3 linked regions of the Exiguobacterium sibiricum 7-3 genome follow. The protein of the gene in region 3 interacts with the protein of the main gene of each other region in a pairwise test. Links are inferred from orthologs where the notes say so. Each region holds a gene or a part of one and is shown on either strand. Other genes may lie near its edges.

Region 1 (2,981 bases), 1.0 Mb from region 3 along the record:
TGGGAAAATATGAATATTATCTTGTAATGATTTTGAAATGATTTTGAAATGTGTTGATAAAACGCCATTTTAAAGGTGTATGAACCAACTATTTTGACATTCCAATAAATGGTTGTATTTTTTGGTATAAAGTTTTGACACGAAATGTCGAACGAGAATTTTCCGATGTTTTTCCTGTTTTGATAAAGTGAAATCACAATAACTGATTCGATTTCAAACAGCTATTCTGGTTTGACTGACATCTGACATAACAAAGGAGATTCGGGGATATGATACTTTTTGCTGAAACAGATCTGGCGGTAGGATACAAAGAACGTACGGCTTCAGGTGTGTTCGTAACGATTGAAACAATGGATAGCCGCACAATTACGCTTGTGGCACCTGCAACGGCAACGGATGCCATTTGTGATGAATTGTTCGTGACGGGGATTGAACAATTGTTTTCTACATCAAAAATGACAGTGACCATTCCGGTTGCTTAATCGATGAATCAAAGAGGCAGGATGAGGGAGAACCTTATCCTGTCTCTTTTTTGTGCTAAAATTGACAGGAGAGAAGAGAGGGGGCGTTGTTTTGAAATGGATCATCCGGTTATCCTGTTTATGTGTACTGACCTTGATGTTGGCTGGATGTAACCAGCAGGAACAAAAGAAATCGACGACACAAGGCGATGACACGGAACAACCGATTGAAATCAAGGTGTCCGGAAAACAATTAGAACCAAACGTCGTCTTAGCTGTCGTAAAATTAAAAAATCCAAATGAACAAGCGTTGACCCTGACATTCCCGACATCCCAGCGATTCGAATTAAAAATCAAGGATGCGGATCAAAAAGTACTCTATACTTTTTCGCAAGAGCAGGTATTTACGCAAGCAATCGAACAAGAGCGGTTCAAAGGATTGGAGACAAAACGTTACGAAGTAAAAATCGAGCTTCCAGCTTCCAGTCAACCGGCTCAAGTTGAGGCGATGACCATCCGTCAGGTAAAGGGAGCCTCGGCTTCCAACAGGAAAGCTCAAAGTGAAATCTCGAATTAAACAATGATAAAAAGCTGAAGGAGTGTGACGGTTTTATGCAACAGGAGATCATTCAAGTGACTGGGGTCAAGCCAGTCATCGTCGCTGAAGAAGAAATCAAACAACGAGTTCAATTTTTAAAAGACTATCTTGTGCATACAGGAGCAAAAGGACTTGTTCTTGGTATTTCAGGAGGACAAGACTCATCATTAGCCGGTCGTCTCTGTCAATTCGCTGTCGAAGAGTTACGCAGTGAGACAAATCGAGAGTATCAGTTTTATGCTGTTCGACTACCATACGGTCAACAACAAGACGAATCAGATGCCCAGCTTGCCCTGTCATTCATCCGTCCGGATCATGCTTTACGCGTGGACATCAAGCCGGCAGTTGCTGCTTCCATGGCTTCTTTTGAACAAGCAACGGGAGACGTATTGTCCGATTTTAGTAAAGGGAATACAAAAGCACGGGAACGAATGAAGGTGCAGTATGATATAGCAGCCCACTACGGTTGTTTAGTCGTGGGAACAGATCATGCAGCTGAATTCGTAACCGGTTTTTACACGAAACACGGCGACGGAGCGTGTGATTTAACGCCGTTGACCGGACTGAATAAGCGTCAAGGAAAACAATTATTGCGCGAATTACAGGCACCTGAAGGATTGATTGAAAAGGTTCCGACAGCCGACTTAGAAGACAACCAACCGGGGTTACCAGACGAACAAGCGCTAGGCATGACATACAATGAAATTGATGATTATTTAGAAGGTAAAACGATTTCCGATGAAAGCCAGGCTAAACTGGAAGGTCAGTACAAACGGGTGGGACATAAACACCATATGCCGGTCTCACCACTGGATACTTGGTGGAAATAAACAATCTTTTGCAGGCGACAGCTAAAACAGCTGTCGTTTTTTTTGTCTGAAAATCGGGAAAAGAACCAGAACAAATCATGAAGAGAGTCGGACGGGAGGTAAGGGCATGGAATCGATAGCAGTCATCGGCGGTGGACTAGCGGGATTATCAGCCGCGGCCTTGCTTGCGAAACAAGGGAAACGTGTTCAGCTGTATGATGCAGCGATGTTAGGCGGAAGAGCGACCTCACAAATCATCAAAGGGTATACGTTTAACTACGGGGCGCATGCAGTATATGGACGGGATCATTCCGTGCTAAAGACGATCATTAAAAGTTTGAAATTAGAGATTACCTGGCTGGACTTTTCTTCGACGAAAGCAAAATATGAATTTTCCGGTCATTTAACTGCTGCTCCGGCCAATGCAATTGGTCTCTTAAAAACAGAAGTGATTGGAGGAGCGGATAAACTTCGTTTTACATGGGAAGTTGTGAAAACGGTTCTCCGTCTTGAAAAGGGAGTGCCGGAGTTGTCGATTGGTCAATGGTTGGTCCAAGAAAAAGTCGAGGAAGATGTGTCCCGCCTGATGCTTGATTTGGCCTCCAGTAATTTCTTTACGACCGAACCTGAAAACATTCCGTCAGTCGTCTATTTTGACTATTACCGTAAACTCTTTCGGACACGAAAACCGGTTTCGTATATCGCCGGCGGATGGCAAGTTCTGATCGATGAGTTGGAACGTGTCCTGCAGGAGCAGGGAGGGATGATTCATCGGAAAACCAAAATCACAGCGATTGAAGAAAAAGAACAAGGGTACCGGTTGCGTGATCGGAAAAAAACGGAATGGACTGTTGACCGGGTTGTCTTGGCGCTTCCGCCCCGTGATATGCGAAAACTCGCATTGCCTGCTTCTGTCCAATCCTTTATCGAACCTTTTGCCCAATATGAACCGGTGGAAGTTCTCGTCTACGATATCGGAATCAGTCCATATCTCAAGACACCGTTCTCATACGTTTACGATCGCACCCATCAACTGTTCGTGACTGATTTATCTCATTATGATCCGAGTATCGCACCAAAAAATGGTCAGGTCTTACAAGTCGTTGCATATCT
Region 2 (2,889 bases), 1.2 Mb from region 3 along the record:
AACTCGAAACCGTTCTCGAAAACATGGGAATGGTCGTCGAAGGTGTCCGGGCGACGCAAGCCGCTTACGATTTAGCAGAAACAAAACAATGTGAGTTACCAATCACGACAGCGCTTTACCATGTCTTATTTGACGGACATACTCCGGCCGAAGAAGTACAGAAGTTGATGCGCCGTCCGCAGAAAAATGAGATTGAACATCTGTTTACGATGAAAGATTAACGGAGTGGGGTGGAAACCTTGAGTCCTGGATTACTAAAAATGTGGATTTCGTTCGCCGGGATTGGTCTGTTTGCCATCAGTGTCTTATTGGTCACGATCAGTCGGACGAAATTATCCGGAGGTTGGCAATTTTTGATGTCGACCATTGCTTTTCTTTGTTTTATCGTCGCATCGATCATCATGGTCTTTATCGTCATGGCAGGTCCGAGCGCATGAAAAAACTTCTAGTTGTCTTCATGCTGATCCCCGTAATGTTGTTATCCGGCTGTTTATTTCCGGATAGTCAAAAACCGTCGAATCGGGTTCCTTATCCAGAACAGATTCGGACGGTACAAAATGCAGTAGACGCCTATCAAAAAGATACTGGGGTTTTGCCGATTAAAACACGAGAAGCAAATACGCCATTAATGGAACGCTATCAAATCGAGCTCGGACGTCTGATTCCGCGATATATGAGTGACCCGCCTCCGAACAGTTTTGAAGGCGGTGGTACATTCATTTATCTACTCGTCGATGTCGAAAAAAAACCGACCGTCAAATTGATGGATTTGCTTGTGGCGGAAGAACTTCAAAAGCTGCAAGTTCGGATTGATACGTACCGTAAGAAAAATGACAAGTATCCCTTCAAAGGTTCGATTGGAAAAAATCAGTTTACACTTGATTATAAGAAGCTGTTTATTAAAGAGGAACCAAAAGTGCCGAGTCCGTATTCGGATGAAAAACTGTCCATCTATGTCGATGGACAAGGTCAGTTGTTTATCAACTATTTGCCTGAACTCAAAAAAGCGGTCGAAACTGCGAAGAAAAAGCCGAAAGTCGGCCAAGATATTCGGCATTTGCTTTACGATGAGCAACCTTTTGTTCCTGCATACTCTCAAAGCTACACAATCAACAAAAAAGGCGAACCTGTGTTTTCTGAAGAATCGATCGAAGAATCAGAAAATTAATAGGGATTCTAACGAAAATGTTGTAATATCAACGTTTATAAGGTATGATTAGCCTCGAAGAAGTGATTGGGAGGGGGTGAACGTAATGAACAAAACTGAACTCATTCAAGCAGTTGTCGAAAAATCAGGTCTGACTAAAAAAGACGTGACGAAAGTTGTAGAATCAACATTCGAATCGATCACTGAGACACTTCAGTCTGGAGAGAAAGTCCAATTGATTGGCTTTGGTAACTTCGAAGTCCGTGAACGCGCAGCTCGTAAAGGTCGCAACCCACGTACAAAAGAAGATATCGAAATCCCAGCAAGCAAAGTACCGGCTTTCAAACCAGGTAAAGCATTGAAAGATGCGGTTAAGTAATTCGGCTACATAGTCGTTCGAGGAAATCCTCGGACGGCTTTTTTTGTGGACATTGAGAGACGAGAAAACGGATTGATTATGGTATATTAAAAAAGAAGAAAATCCATCAACGAGATGGCACTGGAGATCGGGGGGTAAAAGCATGAATCATCAAGAGCTGATCGTGGAAGAAATGGTCACCGCACTCACTACAAAACAAACAACACAACTGGCTCGGCATGTGGATTTCCCTTCCATCAATCGTGAACAAATCAGTTGGTTGATCGATGTCGCCCAAAATGAAACGTTGGCTTGGCAATCACTTGTCAAAGGTGTGCACTATGCACAAGTGGCGCTACTGTTACACGAACGTGTCGGAGAGACCAAAAGAGGTTCGAAAGAACGACAATTGCTGGTTTTGGCGGGAGATTTGTTTTCGAGCTATTTCTTTGAAGAATTGGCGTATCTTCCCCAAACGGCACTCGTAACACTCGGGCGGACCGTTCAGCATGTGAACGAAGCAAAATGTGCTCTTCATGAGGAAAACTACGATTCAACCGAAGAGTATGTCTTGCTCTGGTTAAAGGCAGAATTCGGATTGGTTCAAGGATTAGCAACGATTAGCGGAAGAGACTGGTTGACGGAGGACGGACAGCGTTTAATCCGCCAACGGGCACAAAGCTTACAGGCAAGTGCTCAACAACTATTATTATCACATCTAGAACAGATGGCAGTAGCGTAATATCTTCGAAAGGGTGAACTGCGTGCAGACACAAGAAAAAGAGAAAAAAGTATATGAAGTGTTTCAATCGATTTCAAGTAATTATGATCAAATGAATTCCATTATCAGCTTCCGCCTTCATAAATTGTGGAGAAAAGAAACGATGCGGCGGATGAATGTGTTTCCAGGCGCGAAGTGTCTCGACTTATGTTGTGGAACCGCCGACTGGACGATTCAACTCGCGAAAGCAGCCGGTCCGACCGGTGTGATTAAAGGACTTGATTTTTCTGAAAACATGCTGAAAGTCGGCGTGGAAAAAGTTGAAGCGCTTGAAATGAAAAATGTCGAGTTGATTCATGGAAACGCGATGGATCTTCCGTTTGGTGATCATTCTTTTGATTATGTGACGATTGGCTTTGGACTCCGAAACGTTCCGGACTACCTGCAAGTCATTAAAGAAATGCATCGGGTCTTAAAACCTGGCGGGACGGTCGTTTGTCTCGAGACGAGCCAGCCGACAGCCCCGTTATTTAAAGAAGCCTACTCCCTTTATTTCGGAAAAATCATGCCGCAAGTCGGTCGTTTGTTTGCGAAATCCTATGATCAATACAATTGGCTGCAAGAGTCGACCGAAGTCTTTTTAGATCGTGTCGAGCTGAAGCA
Region 3 (4,423 bases):
GGATTCGTGAAAATAGGATTCCCCAGTCGGTTTCATATCATACGATACGATTTGTCGATCGGACGGAATGGAAAACGAATCAATCCATACCTTTTTCAAACTATCCACAGACTTATCCACACTATCCACACTTTCCGTGGATAACTCATCACTTTGTCTACAATAGTATTTTTTAAAATCAGCGTCAAGGTTTGTTTTTTGGATTTTTTGCTTTCACTTTTTTTGTTTTGTGCATAACTTTTTCTGAACGCTTCCTCTTTCGAAAAGTTATACACATCTTATCCACAGTTTATCCACACTGTCCACAGCCTGTGGGTAACTGCCTGTGTATATGTGGATTTACTTGTGGATAAATCGTTCTAAGCATTGCCAGACCTCATTTCATTTGGTACACTAATTGTGCATAACAAGAACGTAAGACAATTTGATTCTTCAAGTTATACACAACCTGTGGATAACTTTATACACAGAAATCAGCCCCTGTGGATAACGTTATCCACAGTTTTTATGTTCTGGGGATAAGTCGTGTTTCTTCATTAACCTTGTCCTGTGCATAAAGCTGTGTATAGTTTTTTATATCATGATAGAAAAAGGGGGGTATTTATGAAAAACGCTGCCGAACTTTGGCACAATGTATTATCTGTAATCGAGGAAGAACAACGTACCCCAAAAGCGAGTTACGACATGTGGTTAAAGTCTACCGAGGGTGTGACACTCAACGGCACGACTTTAATCGTCTCGGCACCAGCGGCATTTACCGTTACGTGGTTGGAACGTCAGTACTTATCTCTATTAGAAGATACCGTCGAAGAAGTTACTGGAAGCCGGCTTGATATTCAGTTTATCGAGGAAGGTCAAGCAAAACATATGCTCGATCGTCAAAATGAGGAAGAAGAAGTGATTGAAGTCGCACCACCGAAGACTAAAACACAAAAGACCCGTAAGTCCTCTGATGAACTGGTCATGAGTGAACTCGGACAGTTGAATGAAAAATATACGTTCGATACGTTTGTCATCGGATCGGGGAATCGTTTTGCACACGCTGCTTCTTTGGCTGTAGCGGAAGCTCCAGCCAAAGCCTACAATCCGCTTTTCATCTACGGTGGCGTCGGGCTGGGGAAAACGCACTTAATGCATGCGATTGGTCAATATGTCCAGGATCAAAAACTGGGGACAAAAATCGCGTACGTTTCCTCTGAACAGTTCACGAACGACTTCATTAACTCCATTCGGGATAACAAAACGGTTCAGTTCCGCAATAAATACCGGAACATCGATGTTCTATTAATAGATGATATTCAGTTCCTCGCCGGAAAAGAACAAACGCAGGAAGAATTTTTCCACACATTTAATGCCTTGCATAACGATCAGAAACAAATCATCATCTCAAGTGACCGTCCACCTAAAGAAATTCCGACACTTGAAGACCGATTGCGTTCCCGTTTCGAGTGGGGCTTGATTACAGACATCACACCACCGGATCTTGAAACACGAATTGCCATCCTTCGTAAAAAAGCGAATGCGGAACAACTGGATGTTTCCAATGAAGTCATGCTCTACATCGCGAGCCAGATCGATACGAACATTCGTGAACTCGAAGGGGCCTTAACCCGCGTCATTGCTTACGCCAACCTGGTCGGACGGACGATTGATCCGAATGTTGCCGCTGAAGCGTTGCATAACATCATGCCTGCGAGTGAACCACGAAAAGTCACGATTCGTGATATTCAGGAATCAGTCAGTAAGCACTTTAATCTTCCGTTTGATGATTTAAAAGCTAAAAAACGGACGAAGTCGATTGCTTTTCCCCGTCAGATTGCCATGTACCTGTCGCGGGAGATGACAGAAAGCTCATTACCGAAGATTGGTGAGGAATTTGGGGGACGTGATCACACGACCGTCATTCACGCACATGAAAAAATCAGTACACTCGTCAAATCGGATGGAGAAACAGGAAAAGTCATTGAACAAATCAAGCATGAATTGAAGCATTCGTAAACCTGTGGATAAGCTGTGGATAAAAGAGGCTAGTTATCCACAAGTTATCCACATGCGTTTTGGCTCTATACCAAGTTATCCACCGACTTATCCACACTATCCACAGCCCCTAATACTATTATTAAAAAAATATATTATTATGTTATGATGATGTAACGCCCATTTTGAGAGGAGCTTAACGACAATATGCATATTACAATTCAACGGGATACTTTAATCCAAGCAATTCAAGATGTAGCAAAAGCTGTTTCATCCCGGACAACGATTCCGATCTTAACGGGAATCAAACTCGAAGCCCATGGAGATGGTATGACGCTGACAGGAAGCGATACGGAAATCTCAATCGAACGGACCATCTATGCAGAAGAGAACGGCACTTCATATGTCACGGTTCATCGTGCAGGCAGTGTCGTCTTGAATGCCCGCTTCTTTGGGGATATCGTCAAGAAGTTACCGACAGACGAAGTGATCTTGGAAGTTTCACCAAACTTCATGACACGGATTCAATCGGGTACGGCAGAGTTTCATTTGAACGGACTCGATCCGGATGAATTCCCACGCTTGCCGCAAGTCGACGGAGGACAACAGTTCCGTTTACCAGCTGATCTGTTACGGTCAATGATCCGTCAAACGAGCTTTGCCGTCGCAGTACAGGAAACGCGTCCTGTGTTGACGGGTGTTAACTTCTCGGCGGATAAGGACATCTTGACATGCGTCTCGACGGACAGTCACCGGCTTGCCTTACGACGTGCTCAGTTTGAGACGGACAATGAGATTTCGTTCCAAAACGTCATCGTACCGGGAAAAAGCTTAAACGAATTATCCAAATTACTTAGTGATGGTCACGTCGACATTACGATTACGAATCAACAGATACTGTTTAAGATGAAACATGTCTTATTCTTCTCGCGTCTGCTTGACGGAAACTATCCGGATACATCACGTTTGATTCCGGAAGAGTACCGGACTGCGGTCCGCATGAATGCAAAGGAATTACTTCAAGCGATTGACCGTGCATCACTTCTTGCACGGGAAGACCGTAACAACGTCATCAAGTTCGCAGCTGAAGGAACGACGGCAGTTGAAATTTCTTCCCACTCACCGGAAGTCGGTAAAGTGTCGGAGCAAGTCAGTATCTTATCGCTTGAAGGAGAAGAGCTGAAAATCTCGTTCAACTCGAAATACATGATGGATGCGTTAAAGGCACTCGATGCGACGGATATCGAGATCCAGTTCACCGGTTCGATCCGACCATTCATCCTGCACCCGGTTGACCAAGACAACGTCCTGCAGCTGATCCTGCCAGTCCGGACAGCATGATTCATACCCAAGGAACCCTTTACGTTCCTTGGGCTTTTTTTGAAATCCGTATATACGTTCGTTCATTTTGCCAAATCGCAAGTTTTTTAGTACAATAAAGAGTACGTCATTTATAATATGTAGGTAGGAGGAGTCAAACCATGAATCAAATCAAGATTTCAACAGAATATGTCACATTAGGTCAGTTCCTGAAACTTTCTGATATCATCTCGAGCGGTGGACAAGCTAAACCGTTCCTCGCCGAGGTACCCATTCTTGTCAACGGTGAAGTCGATCAGCGACGTGGTCGTAAATTACGGGATGGAGATGTGATTGACGTAGAAGATTACGGTCAGTTCATCATTAAGAACGAGGGAAACTAACGTGCGACTAGATTCGGTCCGGCTCAGTCATTATCGCAACTATGAGTCGTTGGAATTATCTTTTTCCGAAAAGACGAATGTGCTGATCGGGGAGAATGCGCAAGGGAAGACGAATCTCCTGGAAGCCATCTATGTTCTTGCCCTTGCGAAGTCTCACCGGACGACGCATGACAAAGAATTGATTCAGTGGGATGCCGAGACAGCTCGTGTCGAAGGACGGATTCATAAAAGAAGAGGATCTCACTCGCAGGAAATCGCGATTTCGAGTCGCGGTAAAAAAGCGAAGTTGAATCATCTCGAACAGCGCCGGCTCAGTGATTATGTCGGCGCATTGAATATCGTGTTGTTTGCACCAGAAGACTTACACATCGTCAAAGGCAGTCCACAAATCAGACGTCGTTTTTTGGATATGGAAATTGGTCAGGTCAGTCCGGTCTATCTACATGAACTCAGTCAATATTTAAAAGTTCTCAAACAACGGAATGCGTTGCTGAAACAGTTATCGATTAAAGGTGGGGACGAAACGTTTCTCGATGTCTTGACGGAGCAGATGATTACGCTTGCCGTTAAAATCGTTCAGCGCCGTCATCACTTCATTGCCCAGCTCGAAAAGTGGGCACGTCCGATTCATGAAGGAATCAGTCGTGGACAGGAACAGCTCGTCCTTATTTACCGTTCGGATACATTTAGCAATGATTTGCTCGATGTCGAAGGAATGACTGCTTCTTACATGCAGAAGTTTG

Evidence for each region.
Region 1: the proteins of dnaA (region 3) and nadE interact in binary tests that used the Escherichia coli proteins (3 or more experiments, as listed by UniProt). The link is inferred for Exiguobacterium sibiricum 7-3 from one-to-one orthologs.
Region 2: the proteins of dnaA (region 3) and P402_RS0107260 interact in binary tests that used the Escherichia coli proteins (3 or more experiments, as listed by UniProt). The link is inferred for Exiguobacterium sibiricum 7-3 from one-to-one orthologs.

The regions. Positions count from the first base shown.
Region 1 is NZ_KK211190.1:1,035,246-1,038,226, forward strand. It holds nadE (ammonia-dependent NAD(+) synthetase), read left to right. Parts: upstream 1-1,073; coding sequence 1,074-1,889; downstream 1,890-2,981. Other genes in the region: P402_RS0106140 (hypothetical protein), read left to right, coding at 270-482; P402_RS0106145 (BsuPI-related putative proteinase inhibitor), read left to right, coding at 574-1,038; P402_RS0106155 (FAD-dependent oxidoreductase), read left to right, coding at 1,996-2,981. UniProt on the Escherichia coli protein: Catalyzes the ATP-dependent amidation of deamido-NAD to form NAD. Uses ammonia as a nitrogen source.
Region 2 is NZ_KK211190.1:1,254,493-1,257,381, forward strand. It holds P402_RS0107260 (HU family DNA-binding protein), read left to right. Parts: upstream 1-1,253; coding sequence 1,254-1,526; downstream 1,527-2,889. Other genes in the region: P402_RS0107245 (NAD(P)H-dependent glycerol-3-phosphate dehydrogenase), read left to right, coding at 1-221; P402_RS16845 (DUF2768 domain-containing protein), read left to right, coding at 261-437; P402_RS0107255 (hypothetical protein), read left to right, coding at 434-1,168; P402_RS0107265 (heptaprenyl diphosphate synthase component 1), read left to right, coding at 1,669-2,247; P402_RS0107270 (demethylmenaquinone methyltransferase), read left to right, coding at 2,270-2,889.
Region 3 is NZ_KK211190.1:6,390-10,812, reverse strand. The notes cover bases 1-2,800. They hold dnaA (chromosomal replication initiator protein DnaA), read left to right. Parts: upstream 1-603; coding sequence 604-1,998; downstream 1,999-2,800. Other genes in these bases: dnaN (DNA polymerase III subunit beta), read left to right, coding at 2,185-2,800. Outside these bases: more of dnaN, read left to right, coding at 2,801-3,318; S4 domain-containing protein YaaA, read left to right, coding at 3,459-3,680; DNA replication/repair protein RecF, read left to right, coding at 3,682-4,423. UniProt on the Escherichia coli protein: Plays an essential in the initiation and regulation of chromosomal replication. Binds in an ATP-dependent fashion to the origin of replication (oriC) to initiate formation of the DNA replication initiation complex once per cell cycle.